DNA from 3 places in the Saccharopolyspora sp. NPDC003752 genome. Region 3 is predicted to be linked to each of the others. Evidence: riboswitches for the same ligand, from Rfam matches in the RefSeq annotation. Region 3 holds a riboswitch; each other region holds the start of a gene.
What was found. A riboswitch is a leader RNA that binds a small molecule or an ion and turns the genes downstream of it on or off. The one in region 3 is predicted to bind S-adenosylmethionine.
Positions count from the first base shown of each region.

Region 1: linked by a shared signal. The riboswitch ahead of ACWEV3_RS29800 (methionine ABC transporter ATP-binding protein) and the one ahead of thrC (threonine synthase) in region 3 are both predicted to bind S-adenosylmethionine.
Region 2: linked by a shared signal. The riboswitch ahead of ACWEV3_RS21230 (aminotransferase class V-fold PLP-dependent enzyme) and the one ahead of thrC (threonine synthase) in region 3 are both predicted to bind S-adenosylmethionine.

Region 1 covers NZ_JBSGJZ010000028.1:15,477-22,070, reverse strand. Annotated here, with positions in the region: gene ACWEV3_RS29815 (transglycosylase family protein) at 1-133, shown strand, start outside; gene ACWEV3_RS29810 (transglycosylase family protein) at 717-2,213, shown strand; gene rsmA (16S rRNA (adenine(1518)-N(6)/adenine(1519)-N(6))-dimethyltransferase RsmA) at 2,601-3,470, shown strand; SAM riboswitch class I at 3,646-3,733, shown strand; gene ACWEV3_RS29800 (methionine ABC transporter ATP-binding protein) at 3,978-4,994, shown strand; gene ACWEV3_RS29795 (ABC transporter permease subunit) at 4,991-5,674, shown strand; gene ACWEV3_RS29790 (MetQ/NlpA family ABC transporter substrate-binding protein) at 5,753-6,565, shown strand.
Region 2 covers NZ_JBSGJZ010000015.1:143,413-150,006, reverse strand. Annotated here, with positions in the region: gene ACWEV3_RS21245 (hypothetical protein) at 88-387, opposite strand; gene ACWEV3_RS21240 (RluA family pseudouridine synthase) at 434-1,318, opposite strand; gene lspA (signal peptidase II) at 1,360-2,007, opposite strand; gene ACWEV3_RS21230 (aminotransferase class V-fold PLP-dependent enzyme) at 2,206-3,543, opposite strand; SAM riboswitch class IV at 3,584-3,699, opposite strand; gene ileS (isoleucine--tRNA ligase) at 3,848-6,594, opposite strand, start outside.
Region 3 covers NZ_JBSGJZ010000001.1:401,839-408,432, reverse strand. Annotated here, with positions in the region: gene ACWEV3_RS01985 (helix-hairpin-helix domain-containing protein) at 1-407, shown strand, start outside; gene ACWEV3_RS01980 (ComEC/Rec2 family competence protein) at 404-2,755, shown strand; gene thrC (threonine synthase) at 2,858-4,126, opposite strand; SAM riboswitch class I at 4,139-4,271, opposite strand; gene holA (DNA polymerase III subunit delta) at 4,368-5,354, shown strand; gene rpsT (30S ribosomal protein S20) at 5,425-5,685, opposite strand; gene ACWEV3_RS01960 (TSUP family transporter) at 5,895-6,594, shown strand, end outside.

The DNA of each region.
Region 1 (6,594 bases), on a different contig from region 3:
CAACCGGTTCCACAAGTTCCCGCACCGGGCGTCGCGGGAGCAGCAGATCGTCATCGCGGAGGCGCTGCGCGTGGCGCGCGGCGGCTTCGGAGCCTGGCCCGCGTGCGCGCGGAAGCTGGGCCTGCCGCGATGAGGTGATCAACTCGCTGCGGGGCACAGATCCCTCGGGTGAGGGGAGGGAGGCCCGGCCCGAGCGCGTTGAGTGCTCGGGCCGGGTCCGGTTCCCGGCCCGGAAACCGCGTGCCGGTCATGGAAACCGCAGGTGTCGGGGGCGTGTGATATGTCACCCAAGAGCCTGGTCGCCCAGTTAACGGGGCGGCGACGGTACCCCCGAACGGACCAAATGCGGGCGATCTCGCTTACTGATCGTGCTCGGTTGCTCGGCAAATCAGTGTAACGCAGATCACAAGCCCGATCGGGGTCCTTGGCTGGCTGCATTGATCACGCTAGAGTCTCGGCCTCGTAACCGATGACAACCAGTCATGGGGAACGCCCGTAAGTCTCGCCGGTGTACGTCGGGGAAGCGGGCCGTGGGCAACGGAGCCTCGGTCGGCTAGGACGGCGCTTGGCTGCGGGAGTCGGATACAGACACGAAGCACGAAGGTTGTGTGCACGCGAGGAGCGAGGGAGTTGAGCGACGACATGGGTCTCGCCCGACGCCACCTCCGCTCCGCATCACGCGAGCGCGACTTCCGCCTTCGGGAGGTAACGACCCTGTGAACGGACGCGGCGAGCCCAGCTATCCCGGCCATGCCTACCGGTCGGACGACGGCTACTGGGCCGAATCCTTCGAGCCTGCGACGGACTGGTTCACCCCGGTCCAGGCCGAGCAGCACACCGCAGTCGGACTCCTGGACCGCCCGGAGCCGCAGCGGTACCCGGCCGAGGACCACCCGAGCTTCCCGCCGGGCTCGCTCGAGATCACCCCGGCGGACATCTACGACGTTCTCGGCCCGGACGCCGCGGACATGCTCGCGACCGCCGAGATCGACGTCGACGAGGTCATCCGGCTGATCAACGCCGAGACCACGGTGCTGCCGCCGCTGGTCATCCCGGACGCGTTGCCGGAGGCGGAGGAGGACGACACCCCGCCGCAGGAGGTCGTCGACGCGATCGCCACCTGGAAGCGGCGCTTCCTCAAGGGCGCGGTGGCCGGCGTGCTGCTCACCCTCACCGGCACCGGCGGCGCGGCCGCCGCGATGGACAAGTCGGTGACCGTCGAGGTCGACGGGCACGAGCGCACCGTCAGCACCTACGAGGGCACCGTCGCCGACGTGCTCGAGGACGAGGGCATCGCCGTCGGCCAGCACGACGCGCTGAGCCCCTCGCCGCAGGCCAAGGTCAGCCACGGCGACACCATCACCCTCGACCGCGGTCGGCTGCTGAAGCTGACCGTCGACGGCGAGCCGCGCGAGGAATGGGTCCGCTCGGTCACGGTGGACCAGGCGCTGCGCCAGCTCGGCGTGCAGGCCGACGGGGCGTGGCTTTCCGCCGACCGCACCATGGCCGTGCCCGAGCAGGGCCTGGACCTGGTCGTCAAGACCAGCAAGAACATCACCGTCATCGACGGTGGCAACGAGCCGCGGCAGCTGACCACGACCGCCGTCAACATCGACGAGCTGGTCAAGGAGCAGAAGCTCGAACTCGGCCCCGAGGACACGATCACGCCCGGCGGCGACCAGCGGCTGGTCACCGGCGCCGAGATCCGCATCGACCGCACCGGCAGCATGGTCATCAACGTGACGATGCCGGTCGCGCCCCCGGTGCAGGAGATCGTCGACAACACGATGTTCAAGGGCGAGGAGCGGGTCGAGTTCCCCGGCGTGCCCGGCGAGAAGATCGTGTTCACCCGGGTCACCACGCGCAACGGCGACGAGATCGGCCGGGAAGCCGTCGGCGAGAAGATCACCAAGGAAGCGCAGCCCAAGGTCGTGCGCGTCGGCGGGAAGCAGCCGCCGAACAGCGGGGTCTGGGACAAGCTGGCGCAGTGCGAGGCCGGCGGCAACTGGGCGATCAACAGCGGCAACGGCTACTACGGCGGCCTGCAGTTCAACAAGTCCACCTGGGACGCCTACGGCGGCGACCAGTACGCGCCGTACCCGCACCAGGCGAGCCGCGAGCAGCAGATCGCGGTCGCGGAGAAGGTCCGCGCGGCCCGCGGCGGCGGCTACGGAGCCTGGCCGGGCTGCTCCTCCAAGCTGGGCCTCAGCTGACAAGCGGTATTCCAGACGCATTTTGCGTGACGGTGCGGGTGGCGGAACCTCAGACGCCGCCTGGACTCCGGGATCCCCGACACACGTATGTCCAATACGACGCGTCGGGGCTGTCCTCGCCAGACGACGTCTGAGAACCCGCAGCGGTGCTAGTTGCGTGCGTGGGCTAAGCGGCTACGCCGCTTGCGGCGGCTTTCGATCACGCGGACTGGGCGTCGCGCTCGCGGTCGAGCGGATGGTCGAAGCGGCTTCGTCCGGGTGTCGATCATGTGCGTTGCGCGAAATGAAGGGCGCCTCTCGCCGGATGGTCCGGTGGTAGGTGCCCTTCGTGGTTCTGCTGGTCGGGGTGCGGGGACGGTGGCTTCGGGGCGCGGGTAGTTTTTCCGTGTGGACGACCAGCAGGCGACTCTGCTCGGCCCGGCCGACGTGCGCCGGTTGGCCGAGGAGCTCGACATCCGCCCGACGAAGAAGCTCGGCCAGAACTTCGTGCACGACCCGAACACGGTGCGCCGCATCGTGGCCTCGGCGTCGGTCACGGCGGACGACGTCGTGCTGGAGGTCGGCCCCGGCCTGGGCTCCCTGACGCTCGCCCTGCTCCCGGCCGCCGGTGCCGTGACGGCCGTCGAGATCGATCCGGTGCTCGCGGCGCGGCTGCCGCGCACCGCCGCCGAGTTCGCCCCGGCGCTGGCCGACCGGCTCACCGTGATCGAGGCCGACGCCCTGCGGGTGACCGCCGCGGACTTCCCGGCGCCGCCGACCGCGCTGGTCGCGAACCTGCCGTACAACGTCGCCGTGCCGGTGGTGCTGCACCTGCTGGCCGAACTGCCGAGCCTGCGGCACGGCCTGGTCATGGTGCAGTCCGAGGTCGCCGACCGGATGGCCGCCAAGCCGGGCAGCCGGGTCTACGGCGTGCCCAGCGCCAAGGCCGCGTGGTACGCCGACGTGCGGCGCGCGGGTCCGGTGCCGCGCAAGGTGTTCTGGCCGGTGCCCAATGTGGACTCCGGGCTGGTGTCGTTCGAGCGCGTCGAACCGCCGTCGACCGCGCCGCGCGCGGAGGTCTTCCGGGTGGTGGACGCGGCGTTCGCCCAGCGGCGCAAGACGTTGCGCGCCGCGCTGTCCGGCTGGGCCGGGTCCGCGGCGCGCGCGGAGGAAGTCCTCCGGGCCGCCGGGGTGGATCCGTCGATTCGCGGTGAGCAGTTGGAGATCGCCGACTTCGCGCGCATCGCGGAGGCCGCGGCTACCGAGAGCGGTCGCTGAACCACCCGTCCGGGCGCTTGCCAACCGAGGTCGATCCACTACTCGGAGTCACTGAGAACACCTGGCGCGCCAGGAAAATTCCCGCTCGTCCGGGTGTGTGATTTGACAGACGATTTCGGAAAGTGACGACTATCAACTTGCGCTGGAATCCGCCAGTGGGTTCTACTATTCGGGAAATCCATCCCGAGCGGCCGAGAGACCTGGCTCCGCGACGCCGCAGCAACCACCCGATGGGCAGGTGCTAACGCCAGGACCGATGGAGTTGTTGTGGATTCCAACGCGCTGTTAGCCAGCCCGCCTGCGGGTCAGACCCGAGCTCAGCTGGCCCGATCCCGGCAGAACCACATCCGGAGGCTGCTGACGCAGCGTCGCGTCATCGACCACGGGCGTCGCACCACCACCGCCTGTCGTCGCGAGATGTGACCCAGCTCTTCCTCCCTTTCCGAAGTTCCTTGGCCTGCCGCCCTGTCGTGCGCGCGGCCGTCGCGAGCTGATGTGGAGCCGATCGTGATCACAGTTGAGAACCTGACCAAGTCCTTCCAGCACAACAACGGAACCGTCCGCGCCCTCGACGGCGTGTCGATGGAGGTTTCGGCCGGTGCGGTGTGCGGGGTGGTCGGTCCGAGCGGGGCCGGCAAGTCGACCCTGGCCCGGTGCATCGCGCTGCTGGAGAAGCCGGACGGCGGCGCCATCCGCGTCGACGGCACCGACCTCGTTTCCCTCGGCGGCAAGGCGCTTCGCGCGGCGCGTCGCCAGATCGGCGTTGTGCCGCAAGGCGATTCGCTGCTGCGCCAGCGCACCGCCGCGGGCAACGTCGCGTTGCCGCTGGAAGCGGCCGGTGTCAGCGGCCCGCAGCGGCGCACCCGCGTCGGCGAGCTGCTGGACCTCGTGGGCCTGACCGATAAGGCCTCCGTCTACCCCGACCAGCTCTCCGGCGGGCAGCGCCAGCGGATCGCGGTGGCGCGTGCGCTGGCCGCCAAGCCGTCGGTGCTGCTGGCCGACGAGCCGACCTCGGCGCTCGACCCGAGCACCACCGACTCGGTGCTCACGGTGCTGGACCGCGCCCGCGCCGAACTGGGCGTCACCGTGCTGGTGGTCACCCACGACATGGCCGTGGTGCGCAAGATCGCCGACGACGTCGCGGTGCTGGAGGACGGCCGGGTGGTCGAGCACGGCAAGGTCATCGACCTCGTCGCCGAGCCCGGCAGCCGGGTGGGCGACACGCTGCTGCCCGGCACCGACCAGGGCGATTCGCTGCGGCCCGGCGGCCGGCACGACGTCGTCGCCGAGGTCGTGCTGGTCGGTTTCGCCGCGGTCGGCGCGTTGCTGCCGGAGGCCGCCGGCCGGTTCGGGGTCGAGCTCGCGATCCTGGGCGGCGGGTTGACCAGGCTGGGTGACACGCCCGTGGCGAAGTTCAAGGTGGGCCTGACCGGCGAGCGAGCCGAGGCGGCCCTGAAGTGGATGGTCGAGCGGGACGCGCATGTGCGACGCGCCCCGGTGTGCGTTGACGGAGCTGCTGCGTGAGTGATGTGACCCCCTGGTCGGAGGTCCTTGGAATTCTTGGTGAAGCGACGATCGACACGCTCTACATGGTGTTGGTGTCGACCCTGCTGGCGGTGCTGGGAGGCCTGCCGCTCGGGGTGCTGCTGCACCTGACCTCGCCGGTCGGCCTGAACCCGAAGCCCGTGCTGTACCGGGTGCTCGGCGTGGTCGTCGACGTGGTGCGTTCGGTGCCGTTCGTCGTTCTGCTGGTGGTGCTGGCGTCGTTCACCCGGCTGCTGATCGGCACGTCGATCGGCAGCACCGCGGTGATCGTGCCGCTGACCATCGGCGCCATCCCGTTCTTCGCGCGGCTGACGCAGAACGCGTTGCGCGAGGTCAGCTTCACCGTGGTCGAGGCTGCGATCACGACCGGATCGAGCAAGCTGCGGATCGTGTGGACGGTGCTGCTCGGCGAGGCGCGGGCCGCGCTGGTCGGCGCGGTCGGCGTCACCGCCGTGGCGCTGGTCGGCTATGCCGCGATGGCCGGCGCGATCGGCGGCGGCGGGCTGGGCACGACCGCGATCCAGGACGGCTACCAGGGCTACGACGACCGGATCCTGTGGGGATCGGTGGTCGTGCTCGGCGTGCTGGCCTTCGCGATGCAGCTGATCACCGACCGGACCGCGAAGCTCGTCGACCGGCGCCGGACCGCGACGAGCTGACCTCGTGGGCGACGCCCACCCGAACCTCTTCCTGCTTGGGACGACCTCCCAACCACTGTCCAGAAAGGACGAACTCTGATGCGTTTGCGTTTTGCCGCCCTGGTGGCCGCGGCCGGCGTGGTGCTGGCCGCGTGCGGAGGTGGCGGCGGCCAGGCCTCCTCGGACCCGAACGCCCCGCTGCGGGTCGCGGTCAGCCCGACGCCGCACGGCGAGATCCTGCAGTACGTCAAGGACAACCTGGCGAAGCAGGCCGGGCTCGACATCGAGATCGTCAAGTTCGACGACTACAACCGGCCGAACGAGGCCGTCGCGCACGGCGAGCTGGAGGCGAACTACTTCCAGCACCAGCCCTACCTGGACGAGTACCGCAAGCAGCGCGGCGGCGACTTCGTCTGGATCCAGGCCGTGCACCTGGAGCCGCTCGCGGTGTACTCCAACAAGGTCAAGTCGCTGCAGGAGGTCCAGGACGGCGCGACGGTCACGCTGTCCAACGACCCGGCGAACCAGTTCCGCAGCCTGAAGCTGCTGGAGCAGGGCGGCCTGATCAAGCTCAAGCCGGACGCCGCGGTGGGCACCCGGTTGGAGTCGGCGATCGCGGAGAACCCCAAGAACATCAAGTTCAAGGACCTGTCGCCGGACCAGCTGCCGCGCTCGGTGGACGACGCCGCCGCCGCGGTGGTCAACGGCAACTACGCGATCAAGGCGAACCTGCAGAACCCGGTCCTCGTGGAGAGCCCGGAGAACAACCCGTACGCCAACGGCCTGGTGACCAGCCCGGCGCTGGAGAAGGACCCGCGGATCCAGAAGCTCGCCGAGCTGCTGCGGTCCCAGCAGGTCAAGGACTTCATCAACCAGAAGTACGGCGGCGTCGCGGTCATCCCGGCGGCCTGATCGCAGCATCCGCGCTGGAGGGCGCTTCC
Region 2 (6,594 bases), on a different contig from region 3:
CGCGTCACCCAAGTCGAAACAGCCGCTGTAGGGCGTGAGCCAACCCAGGGGCCGTGAGTCTCTTCCTGCCACGGCTGCCCGAAGGGCTCATGACTCCTTGCCGCGGCGGAAGATGTTCAGCGGGTTGTTGCGCTTGGGGCGTTCCGGCTTGGTGCGGCTGCGGTACTCCAGCGTCGGCCAGTCCCCCGCTTCGCCCCCCGCCTGGTTCGGTTCCGGCGCGCCGAGCACCGACGGCGCCGCCTTCCCCACGTCCTCCGCGCTGATCACGTCGCCGAGGCTGGTGAAACCGGCCGGCGGCGTGTCCGCGTCGGCTCCGGCGTCGAACACCGGCATGCCGCTGGGTGGCGTCGGTGCATCCGACCCGTCGAACGACCTCGACTGTGCCATCAAGCCCCCTTGCTCGTTCACAGGCTTGTCCGCCACCGTACCCGGCTCAGCCGTCCTGACCGCGGAGCTCGTCCAGCGCGTGCTGCAGGTCGGCGGGGTAGTCGCTTTCGAACGTGACCCAGCCGCCGGACGGGTGCTCGAAGGAGAGGCTGCGCGCGTGCAGCCACTGCCGGGTAATGGCGAGTCGTCGGGCCAGCACCGGGTCCGCGCCGTAGGTCAGGTCGCCGACGCAGGGGTGCTTGATCGCCGCGAAGTGCACCCGGATCTGGTGCGTGCGCCCGGTTTCCAGCTTCACGTCCACCAGCGACGCCGCGCGGAACGCCTCCACCGTCTCGTAGTGGGTGACGCTGGGCTTGCCGCCGGTGACGACCGCGAACTTGTAGTCGTGGCGCGGGTGCCGGTCGATCGGCGCGTCGATGGTGCCGCGGCTCGGGTCCGGATGCCCCTGCACCACCGCGTGGTACCGCTTGTCCACGGTGCGTTCCTTGAACGCGCGCTTGAGCACCGAGTACGCGTGCTCGCTCTTGGCAACGACCATCACACCCGTGGTGCCCGCGTCCAGGCGGTGCACGACGCCCTGCCGCTCCGAGGCTCCGGAGGTCGCGATGCGCACGCCCGCGGCGGCGAGCCCGCCGACCACGGTCGGCCCCTCCCAGCCCGGGCTCGGGTGCACGGCGACGCCGATCGGCTTGTCGACCACGACGATGTCGTCGTCCTGGTGCAGGATCCTGAGCCCGTCCACCGGCACCGCGACGACCTGCAGCGGCTGCTGCGCCGGCGGCAGCGTCACCTCCAGCCAGGCCCCGGCGACCAGCCGGTCCGACTTGCCCGCCGGGTTGCCGTCGACCAGCACGTCACCGGACTCGGCCAGCGAGGCGACGGCGCTGCGGGACAGGCCGAGCAGCTTCGACAGGCCCGCGTCGACCCTCATGCCGTCCAGCCCGTCGGGAACCGGCAGCGTCCGAAGATCGCTCACGACTGCGCTGCCTTCTTCTTGCGGTGCACCGTGCCGTCGTAGTCGCGGCCCAGCAGCGACATCAGCACGACCAGGATGCCGCCGCAGACGATGCAGGAGTCGGCGACGTTGAACACCGGCCACACCGCGCCGCCCGGCGCGAACACCGACAGGAAGTCCACCACGTGCCCCTGCAGCGGTCCGGGGGCTCGGAAGATCCGGTCGACCAGGTTGCCGCAGGCACCGCCGAGCACCAGGCCGAGCCCCACCGCCCAGCCCGGCGAGCGCAGCTTCGGCGCCAGCCAGATGATCACGCCGACGACCGCGATGGCGAGCAGCGCGAGCAGCCAGGTCATGCCGGTGGCCAGCGAGAACGCGGCACCGGGGTTGCGCAGCACGTCGAGGTAGAGCAGGCCGCCGAACAACTCGACCGGCTGCTCGCCCTCCAGGTTGGCGACCACGGCGACCTTGGTGAGGATGTCGATGGCCAGGGCCACCACGGCGACCCCGCCCAGCAACCCGAGCAGCTTCCCGGAGGCGCGCTTGGGCGGCTCCACCGCCTCGGCCTGCGTCTCGGGTGCCTGTTCCGCGGGGGTCGGCTCGGTGCCCGCCTGCTCTGCTGAGGACTCCCTCGGGGAGGACTGCTCGGTGCTCACGCCAGCCATTGTCCCTGAACCCGCCCGCACGCGGTCCGGCAGGACCACTCCCCGCGATGCGCCCTTGAACACACCGTCACCCCGAGGCCGGCACCCCTGCGTCCCGCTTCGCCCACGAGGCCCCGTTTCCACTGGTCAAGTACCGTGAGCGCATTGGGGTGCCAGAACGCCCCAAAACGCTCACGGGCAGGCAGAGCCGGGTCCCGGTCAGCCGAGGAAGTCCGGCAGCGGGCGCGGGTCGTTGACCGGCACCCAGCGGCCGTCGACCTGCTCGTAGCGCCAGACCGGACCCACTGCCACCAGCCGCCGCAGCGCGTTCACCAGGCGGTCGATGTGCTCCGCCGTCGTGCCCAGCCCGACGCTGACGCGCACCGCGCGGTCGGCGTCCGAGCCCGCCCGCGAGAGCAGCCGCCGCGTGGCCACGTGCGCGCAGAACAAGCCGTCGCGGACGCCGATGCCGTGCTCCGCGGAAAGCGCCGCGGCCAGCAGGCCGGGGTCCTGACCGTCGATGGTGAAGCTCACCACGCCGACCCGGTCGTGATCGGCGTCGAACAACCGCAGCTCGCGCAGCCCTGGCACGCCGCGCAGCCCGGCCCGCAGCCGGCGCAGCAGCGTCTCCTCGTGCTCGACGACGTCCGGCCAGTTGGCCGCGAGGGTCTCGCAGGCCTTGGCCAGCGCGTGCACGCCGACGGTGTTCGGCGAACCGGCCTCGTGCCGCTCCGGCCCGGTCGTCCAGCTGACCGACCGCTCCTGCACCAGCCGGGTCGCGCCGCCGCCCGCCAGGTACGGCTCGGCGGCGTTGAGCCAGTCCGCGCGGCCGATCAGCGCGCCCGCGCCGAACGGGGCGTAGAGCTTGTGCCCGGAGATCGCGACGTAGTCGACATCGAGCTCGCCGATCCGCACCGGCCGGTGCGGCGCGAGCTGCGCGGCGTCCAGCACGGTGCGCGCCCCGCGCCGCCGCGCTGCCTTCGCGAGCTCGGCGACCGGCCACACCTCGCCGGTGACGTTGGAGGCGCCCGTGATCACCGCCAGCCGCGGCCCCTCCGGGCATTCGGCCAGCGCGGCGTCGAGCGCGGCGACCGCGTCCGCCGGGGTCTCCGGCGCGGGCAGGCGGCGCACCCGCGGACCCGACCAGGGCAGCAGCGCGGCGTGGTGCTCGGTGTCGAAGACGACGACGGAGGTGCCGCGCGGCAGCGCCCGCCCCAGCAGGTTCAGGGCATCGGTGGTGTTGCGGGTGAAGATCACCGAGTCGGTTCGCCGGGCGCCGACGAAGGTCCGGAGCTTGTCCCGGGCGCCCTCGTATACCCGGGTGCACACCTGGGAGGCGAACCCGGCGCCGCGGTGCACGCTCGCGTACCAGGGCAGCAGCTCGTCCACTGCCGACTGCACCGGCTCCAGACAAGGCGCGCTCGCCCCGTGATCGAGGTTCGCGTATCCGATGTGCTCGCCGGTGACCAGCGGGACCTGCAGCGAGCGGCCGACGACAGCGGGGATCCGGTAGTCCACATCGGACTGCTTCGGGATGTCGATGACGGCAGAAGACATGACGGCCTCCTCGGGGGCCTCATCGGACCCGCCCAGGAGGGGTCCGCGCTTGCCGGATCGCCCTGCACGACCGGCCAGGTCCTCACCCGGGGCACCCCACCGCGGTTGGAGGGTTGCCGGCCAGCAAGCCGGGGCTTGACGCTGGCGCTCATGACCTTCGACTACGGACCTTAGGAAACCGCCGCGGCGCCGGACAACAGTGATCCCGGATCGTGGGAGCGGCCTTGGTCACACCGACCCCGGGAAGCGCGAAGGGCGCTTCCCGCCGGGAAATCCGGTGGAAAGCGCCCTCGACCTCGCGGGATCAGGCCTTGGTGACACCGATCTTGATCTCGGTGCCGTCACCGACGGTACCGGTGAAACCGTCCGCCACGTCGCCGGACTCGACCGCGTTCGCCAGCGTTTCGGCGGCGATGAACTCGCGGTGCTCGGCGACGGCCGACAGGACCTCGGCCGGGGCCGAGATCGCCACCGCGATCCGGTCGGAGACCTGGAAGTCCGCCTCCTTGCGGGCCTGCTGGACGACGCGGACCACGTCGCGGGCCAGGCCCTCGGCCGCCAGCCCCGGGGTCACCTCGGTGTCCAGCACCACCAGGCCCTTGCCGCCGGGCAGCGCCGAGGCCGCGCCGGGGTCGGTGGAGACCAGCCGCTCGTCGAACTCGTTCTCCTGCAGCTCGATGCCCGCCGCGACCACGGTGCCGCCGGTACGCTGCCACTCGCCCGACTTCACCGCCTTGATCACCTTCTGCACGTCGCGGCCCAGCCGCGGACCGGCGGCCCGCGCGTTCACCGCGATCTCGAAGTGACCGTGCGCGGCGACGTCGGTGCTCAGCTCCAGGTCCTTGACGTTGACCTCGTCGCGGATCAGGTCCGCGAAGGGCCGCAGCGCCTCCGCGTCCGGGGTGGCGACCACGAGCTTGGCCAGCGGCAACCGCACCCGGAGGTTGTTGGACTTGCGCAGCCTCGACACCGACGAGCACACCTGGCGCACCTCGTCCATCGCGGTCACCAGCGCGGCGTCCGCGGGCAGCTCGTCGACCAGCGGCCAGTCCGCCAGGTGCACCGAGCGACCGCCGGTCAGCCCGCGCCAGACCGCCTCCGCGGTCAGCGGCAGCATCGGCGCCACCACCCGGCAGGTCACCTCCAGCACGGTGTGCAGCGTGTTGATCGCGTCCCGGTCACCCGCCCAGAAGCGGTCGCGGGACCGGCGCACGTACCAGTTGGTCAGCACCTCCAGGAAGTCCCGCACCTCCGAGCAGGCACCCGCGAGGTCGAACGAGTCCATCGCGGACTGCACGTCGCCGACCAGCTCGTGCGTCTTGGCCAGGACGTACCGGTCCAGCACGTGCTCGCTGTCCACCTTGGACTCGCCGGAGACGCCCTCGGCGTTTGCGTACAGCGCCAGGAAGTACCAGGAGTTCCACAGCGGCAGCACCGCCTGGCGCACCGCGTCCCGGATGCCGCGCTCGGTGACCACCAGGTCGCCGCCGCGCAGGATCGGGCTGGCCATCAGGAACCAGCGCATCGCGTCGGAGCCGTCGCGGTCGAAGACCTCGTTGACGTCCGGGTAGTTGCGCTTGGACTTCGACATCTTCAGGCCGTCGTCGCCCAGCACGATGCCGTGCGCCAGCACGTTGGTGAACGCCGGCCGGTCGAACAGCGCCGTCGCCAGCACGTGCAGCAGGTAGAACCAGCCGCGGGTCTGGCCGTTGTACTCGACGATGAAGTCGCCCGGGTAGTGGTGCTCGAACCACTCCGAGTTCTCGAACGGGTAGTGCACCTGGGCGAACGGCATCGAGCCGGATTCGAACCAGCAGTCCAGCACCTCCGGCACCCGGCGCATCGTCGACTTCCCGGTCGGGTCGTCCGGGTTCGGCCGGGTCAGGTCGTCGATCTCCGGGCGGTGCAGGTTCGCCGGCCGCACCCCGAAGTCGCGCTCCAGCTCGTCCAGCGAGCCGTAGACGTCGGTGCGCGGGTAGGCCGGGTCGTCGGAGACCCACACCGGGATCGGCGAACCCCAGTACCGGTTGCGGGAGATGTTCCAGTCGCGGGCGTTCTCCAGCCACTTGCCGAACTGGCCGTCCCGGATGTGCCCCGGCACCCAGTTGATCTGCCGGTTCAGCTCGACCATCCGGTCCTTGAACTGGCTGACCGCCACGAACCAGGAGGACACCGGACGCTGGATGAGCGGGTTGTCGCAGCGCCAGCAGTGCGGGTACGGGTGGTCGTAGGTCTCGTGCCGCAGCAGGAGCCCGGCGTCCTTGAGATCGCGGATGATCTGCTTGTTGGCGTCGAAGATGTGCTGGCCCTCGTAAGGCGGAGCCTCGGCGGTGAACTTGCCGTGGGCGTCGACCGGGACCGCCAGCTCGACATCCGCCGCATCGGTGACGGCCTTGTCGTCCTCACCGAACGGCGCGATGTGCACGATTCCGGTGCCGTCCTCGGTGGTGACGAACTCCCCGGGCAGCACCTGGTGGGCATTGCGGTTGCCGACGAAGAAGTCGAACGGCGGTGTGTAGCGGACACCGAGCAGGTCGGCCCCCTTGACCCGCTCCACCACGTGCTCGGCCACGTCCTCGCCGAGCTCCCGCGCGTACGCGCCGAGCCGCGCCTCGGCCAGCACGTAGCGCTCGGTGGCGTTGGGCGGCGCGACCAGCACGTAGTCCACGTCCGGGTGCACGGCCGCTGCGAAGTTCGACGGCATGGTCCACGGGGTCGTCGTCCACACCAGGGCCAGCGCGCCGTCGAAGGCCTTGCCCGGCGCGTTGAGCCGCAGGCCCACGGTCACCGCCGGGTCCTGTCGCTGGCGGTAGACGTCGTCCATCTTGGTCTCGGTGTTGGACAGCGGCGTCTCGCACCGCCAGCAGTACCAGAGCACCCGGAAGCCCTCGTAGACCAGACCCTTGTCCCACAGGGTCTTGAAGGCCCACATGACGCTTTCCATGTAGTCCAGGTCGAGCGTCTTGTAGTCGTTGTCGAAGTCCACCCACCGGGCCTGCCGGGTGACGTAGTCCTCCCACTCGGCGGTGTAGCGCAGCACCGAGGCCCGGC
Region 3 (6,594 bases):
CGGAGCTCGTGGTCAGCGTCGTCGGCCGGGTGACTCGCCCGGGCCTGGTCACCGTGCCGCCGGGTGCCCGGGTGGCCGACGCCGTCGCGTCGGCCGGTGGCCCGCTGCCGGACACGGATCTGACGGGTCTCAACCTGGCCCGCCGGCTGACCGACGGCGAGCAGCTCTACGTCGCCGTGCCGGGGGCGCCGCAGCCCGGACAACCCGGCGGCGACGGGAAGGTCGATCTGAACATCGCGACGGAGGACGAACTCGATGAACTACCAGGCATCGGCGAGGTCACCGCCAAGCGGATCGTGCAGTGGCGGGCCGAACACGGCCGCTTCGACTCGGTGGAGCAGCTGAAGGAGGTCGGTGGGATCGGCGAAACCCGGTTCGACCGGCTGCGGGAGGTGGTGCGGGTGTGATCGCGAGACTCGACCTGCGCCTGGTCCCGGCCGCGCTCGCGGTCTGGGCCGTGACGTTGACCGGATTGCTGGCGGGCTGGGTTCCGGCCGCGGTCGTGGCGCTGCTCGCCCTGCTGGCCGCGCCGCTGGCGTGGAAGGCGGTACGCGCCCGGCCGGTCGCCAGGGGTGCCCTCGTGGTCCTGCTGCTGGCGGGCGTTGCCGCCACCGGGATCGCGGTTCGCGTCCACACCGTTGAGCACCATCCGGTGCGGCTGGCCGCCGGACACGGCGAACGGGCGACGCTGCGAGTCACGTTGACGAGCGCGCCGACCCCGTTGCGCGGTGCGTCCTTCGGAGCCCGGCGAGCGGCGGACAGGTCGTTGGTCCGCGCCGAGTTGCAGGCAGGCGAGTTGGCCGGGCGTCGGGTGCGGGCAGGCGGCGCGGTGGTGCTGCTGGTCCCGACCGAGCAGTGGCGGAACCTCATTGCCGGACAACAGGTAACGGCGACCGGCAAGGTCTCCCCGCCGCGTGCCGGTGAGCTCGCGGTCGCGGCTTTCCAGGTGTTCGGCCCACCGGCCGACGTCGCGGCCGCGCCGGGTTGGCAGCGCGTCGCGGAGGACTTGCGGGACGGCCTGCGGCGGGTCTCGGCCGACGTGCTCGGCCCGGCCGCCGCGGGGCTGCTGCCGGGGCTGGTGGTCGGCGACACCGGTCGGCTGCCGCCGGAGGTGGAGCAGAACTTCGAGACCGCCGGGCTGTCTCACCTGACGGCGGTTTCGGGTGCCAACCTGGCGATCGTGTGCGGCGCGGTGCTGGTGCTGCTGCACCTGGTCGGCGCGGGGCCGGTCATGTCGGCCGTGGGTGCGGGCGCGGCGCTCGTCGGGTTCGTCGTCCTGGCCGGACCGGAACCGAGCGTGTTGCGCGCGGCGGTGATGGGCGCGATCACGTTGCTCGCATTGGTGCTGGGCAGGCAGCGGTCGGCGTTGCCGGCGCTGTCCGCGAGCGTGATCGGCTTGCTGCTGCTCCTGCCCGACCTGGCGACCAGTGCGGGGTTCGCGCTGTCGGTCGCGGCGACCGCCGGGCTGGTGCTGCTGGCGCCGGTGTGGTCATCGGCGCTGCGGGCGAGGGGAGTGCCGATCGGGTTGGCGGAAGCGATCGCCGTGCCGCTGGCGGCGCACGTCGTCACGGCTCCGCTGATCGCGGCGCTCTCCGGCGAGGTCAGCCTGGTGGCGGTGCCGGCGAACATGCTGGCCGGGCCCGTCGTCGCACCGGCGACGGTGTTCGGCGTCCTGGCCACCGTGGTGGCGCCGGTATCGGCCTGGTCGGCCGGCGTGTTCGGCCGGCTGGCGGCGCCGGAGCTGGAGTGGATCATCCTGGTCGCCGAGCGGGCGGCGGCGGTTCCCGGCGCGGCGTTCGACTGGCCTTCGGGCGCCGTCGGCGGGACCGCGCTCGCGGTGATCGCGGCGGTCGGGCTGATCGCCTTGCGCGGCAAGCGGATTCGCCTGGTTGTCGCGGTGGGGCTGCTGCTCTTGGTGCTGGTCGTGGTGCCGGTGCGCACCGTGCTGCCCGGCTGGCCGGTGCCGGGCTGGAGCATGGTCGCCTGCGATGTCGGCCAGGGCGACGGGCTGGTGCTGGCCACCGGTCGCCCGGACGAGGCGGTGGTGGTCGACGCCGGGCCGGATCCGCAACGGGCCGCGGAATGCCTGCGGCGGCTCGGGATCCGCCGGATCCCGCTGGCGGTGCTCACCCACCTGCACGCCGATCACGTGAGCGGGCTCGCCGCGCTGATGGGGAAGATCCCCGTCGACGCGGTCGCGATCGGACCGCTGCGGCAGCCGGCGTGGGCGATGGACGACGTCGAGAGGGATGCCCGCGCGCACCGGGTTCCGGTCGTGCCGCTGTTGTCCGGGCAGCGCGCGGTCTGGCCGGGGCTCGTCCTGGACGTGCTCGGCCCGGACCCGGTGCTGGCCCGCACACAGTCGGCCGACGACGCCAACGACGCGTCGATCGTGCTGCTGGCGACCACCCCGGCCGGCCGGGTTCTGCTCACCGGCGACGTCGAACTGCCCGGGCAGGGGCGGCTGGTGTCCTCCGGTGCGGATCTCCGGGCCGATGTGCTCAAGGTCCCGCACCACGGATCCCGTTACACCACACCGCGTTTCCTGCAAGCAGTGCGCCCGAGGCTGGCCGTGATCAGCGTCGGCGCCGGCAACACCTACGGGCACCCCAGCCCGTTCATCGTCGACAACCTCACCCGTGCGGGCACGAAAGTGCTGCGCACCGACCAGGAAGGAGATATCGCGATCCTGCCCGGCCCGCATGGCCCCCGCTACGCAGCCCGGGGCGACCCGCTGCGCGCAGGCGAGTCGTAGGACGAGGCGACCCGAGCGTCCGCAGTCGTCCCTTGTGGACGAAAGCGCGGCGCCACCGCCGTGCGGTGACGCCACGCCCTCGAACCAGGTCGTCAGGTCGGCTCAGAGGCCGAGCGCCTGGTTGACCGCTTCGGTGGTCGGCGCGACGGTGGCCTTCGGGCCGATCTGGTCCTGCACCGCGTCCAGGGTCTTCAGGCCGTCACCGGTGATCAGCAGCACGGTCTCGGCGTCGGGGTCGATCTTGCCCGCCTCGATGAGCTTCTTCGCCGTGGCCACGGTGACCCCACCGGCCGTCTCGGCGAAGATGCCCTCGGTGCGCGCCAGCAGCCGGATGCCGTCGCGGACCTCGTCGTCGGTGACGTCCTCGATGGCGCCGCCGGTCTTGCGCACGATGTCGAGCACGTAGGGGCCGTCGGCGGGAGCGCCGATGGCCAGCGACCGGGCGATGGTGTCCGGCCGCACCGGCTGGACCACGTCGTGGCCGTTCTTGTACGCCGTCGACACCGGGGAGCAGCCGGTGGCCTGCGCACCGAAGATCCGCACCGGGCTCGGCTCCACCAGGCCGACCTGGCCGAGCTCGTTGAATCCCTTGTAGACCTTGGTCAGCTGCGAGCCGGAGGCGATCGGCACCACGATCTGCTCGGGGATGCGCCAGCCGAGCTGCTCGGCGACCTCGAAGGCCAGGGTCTTCGAGCCTTCGGAGTAGTAGGGCCGGACGTTGACGTTGACGAACGCCCAGTCCTCGTGCTCGGCGGCGAGCTCGGTGGCCAGCCGGTTCACGTCGTCGTAGTTGCCGTCGACGGCCAGCAGCGAACCGTCGTAGACCGCGCTCATCAGGATCTTGGCGCGCTCCAGGGTCTTGGGCACCAGCACCACCGAGTCCCAGCCGGCGCGGGCCGCGGCTGCGGCCACCGCGTTGGCGAGGTTGCCGGTGGAGGGGCAGGCCAGCACCTTGAAGCCGAATTCGCGGGCGGCGGCCAGCGCCACCGCGACGACGCGGTCCTTGAAGGAGTGGGTCGGGTTGCCGGTGTCGTCCTTGATCCAGATCCGCTTGACGCCCAACGCCTTCGCGAGGTTGTCGGCCCGGATCAGCCGGGTACAGCCCGGGTCGGTGTTCGGGTGCTCCTCGACGTTGGAGGGAACCGGGAGCAGCTGCTTGTAGCGCCAGATGGAACGCGGGCCGGCCTCGATGTCCTCGCGGCGGATCCGGCCGAAGTCGTACGCGACCTCGAGCGGGGAGAAGTCTTCCAAGGAGACGAATTCCGGGGCCAGCGGCTGCCGGTGGCCCTCTTCCTTGGACACCAGTTCGACGGCATTGCCCAGGTCGTAGGTCTTCTTCGCCGAATTCTGGGCATGGGCAGCAGCGGTCATCGCGAGGTCCTCTCCTCATCTGTCCCGCGGACGGGTCGGAATTGGCACCGCTTTCGTCAGAGACCTCGCGGGTGAAATCACGATTCGCTGACGAACGGTTGCCGGGGCTTCATCGGGCCGTTCCCTCTGCCCCTCTGGATGAGCTATTCGGTTGTGCTGGCAACGCTAGTGGACCGCGCCGGGTTCTGGCCAGCACGATCCAGATGGCGGGACAGTCGCGGGTGCGTGCGACGATGCGTGCATGAGCGCACCGGCCGTGGTCCCCGATCCGCTGCATCTGGTTATCGGCGACGAAGAACTGCTGGTGGAACGCGCGCTGTGGGCGGCCGTCGGAGCGGCCCGCGCCGTGGACCCGGAGGCCGAGCTGCGCCGGGTGAAGGTGAGTGAACTCACTCCTCCGGAGCTGGCGGAGCTGCTCAGCCCTTCGTTGTTCGCCGAGGGCCGGGTGCTGGCCGTGGAGTCCGCGCAGGACGCGGGCAAGGAGATCGCCGAAGCGCTGCTGACGTACGCCCGGCAGCCGGCGGACGGCGTCACGCTCGTCGTCGTGCACACCGGCGGCGGCCGGTCGAAGCACGCCAAGGAACTGCCCAATGCGCTGCGCAAACTCGGCGCGCGCGTCACCGAGTGCAACAAGATCACCAAGCCCGCGGAGCGGGAGGCGTTCGTCCGCGACGAGGTGCGCCGGGCCGGCGGGAAGACCGATGCGGCCGGTGTGGTCGCGCTGATCGAATCGGTCGGTTCGGACCTGCGCGAGCTGTCGGCCGCGGCGACGCAGCTGGTCGCCGACACCGGCGGCAAGGTCGACGAGACGGCGGTGCGCCGCTACCACCGCGGGCGCGCGGAGGTGACCGGGTTCGCGGTCGCGGAGAAGGCGGTGACCGGTGATCGGGCGGCGGCGCTGGAGGCCTTGCGGTGGGCCGTGCAGCTCGGCGTTCCGCACGTGCTGATCGCCGATGCCCTCGCCGATTCGGTGCGCACCATCGGCCGGGTCGCCGCAGCGGGCGGCCGGAACGATCCGTTCCGGCTGGCGGGCGAGCTCGGCATGCCCGCGTGGAAGGTGAAGAAGGCGCTGGCGCAGTCCCGCGGCTGGAACGCATCGAGCCTCGCGCAAGCGCTGCAGGCGGTCGCGGAGGTCAACGCCGGGGTCAAGGGCATGGCCGCCGACGCCACCTACGCCCTGGAGCGGACCGTCCTCCGGCTCGTGGAGCTCCGCAACCAGCGTTCGTGACCCGCGCTTTCCCGTGAATGCAAACGGCCCCCTCCCCGTGCGGGAAGGGGGCCGGAAGCTCGGCCTCAGCTCAGAGCTGGTTGGCGCGCTGCGCCAGCGCGGACTTCTTGTTCGCGGCCTGGTTCTTGTGGATGACGCCCTTGCTGGCGGCCTTGTCCAGCGCGCGGCTGGCGGCCTGCTGCAGCTCGATGGCCTTGTCCTTCTCGCCGGCGTCAGCGGCCTCGCGGAACTTGCGGATGGCGGTCTTGACCGCGGACTTCACGGCCTTGTTCCGCTGCCGGGCCAGCTCGTTGGTCTTGATCCGCTTCATCTGGGACTTGATGTTGGCCACTGTGGCGCCTCTTCTCAGTCTGTTGAATCGATCGTGCCGCGCTGTTGTCGGCGCTGCCCCCAGGGCAGATTTCCTCCACGGCGGAATGCCGCACGGCACGGTCGTCCATGTTAACAGCGGCCACCTGCGCCGATGGTGGCGGGCGGGACCGGGCGACGGCGGTCACATCGGCTCGGATCCCGCGCCTGCGGACCATAGGGTCACTCTTCGTGCTCGATGCGTTGAACTGGCCCGGATTCGCGGAACTTTCCCTGGCCGGGCTGTTGTTCCTCTGCTGCGCCGCGTTCCTGGCCGGGGCGGTCGACGCCATCGTGGGCGGTGGCGGCCTGATCCAGCTGCCCGCGATGCTGCTGCTCCTGCCCGGCGGCGAGGTGATCTACTCGCTGGCCACCAACAAGGTGGCGGCGATCGCCGGGACAGCGGCCGCCGCCCGGACGTATGCGAAGCGGACGCCGATCGACTGGCAGGCCGCGCTGTCGATGGCGATCGTCGCGCTGCTCGGGTCGCTGGGCGGAGCCGTCCTGGCCGATGCGCTTCCGTCGCAGGTCCTCAACGTCATCGTGCTGGTCGCGTTGGCGGTCGTCGGCATCTACACCTGGCGCAAGCCCGAGCTGGGTTCGTCCGATGCGCCGCGCTTCGAGCGGCGTGCGCAGCTGCTCGTGATGCTCGCCGGCGGCGCCCTGATCGGCTTCTGGGACGGCATCGCGGGGCCCGGTACCGGCTCGTTCCTGGTGTTCCTGCTCGTCGGCCTGGTCGGTTTCGCGTTCGTCACTGCATCGGCGACGGCGAAGGTCGTCAACGTCGCCACGAACATCGGCGCGCTCGCGTTCTTCATCCCGGCGGGCAAGGTGCTGTGGGGCTTGGCGCTGGTGATGGCCGCGAGCAACATGGCGGGCAGCGTCCTCGGCG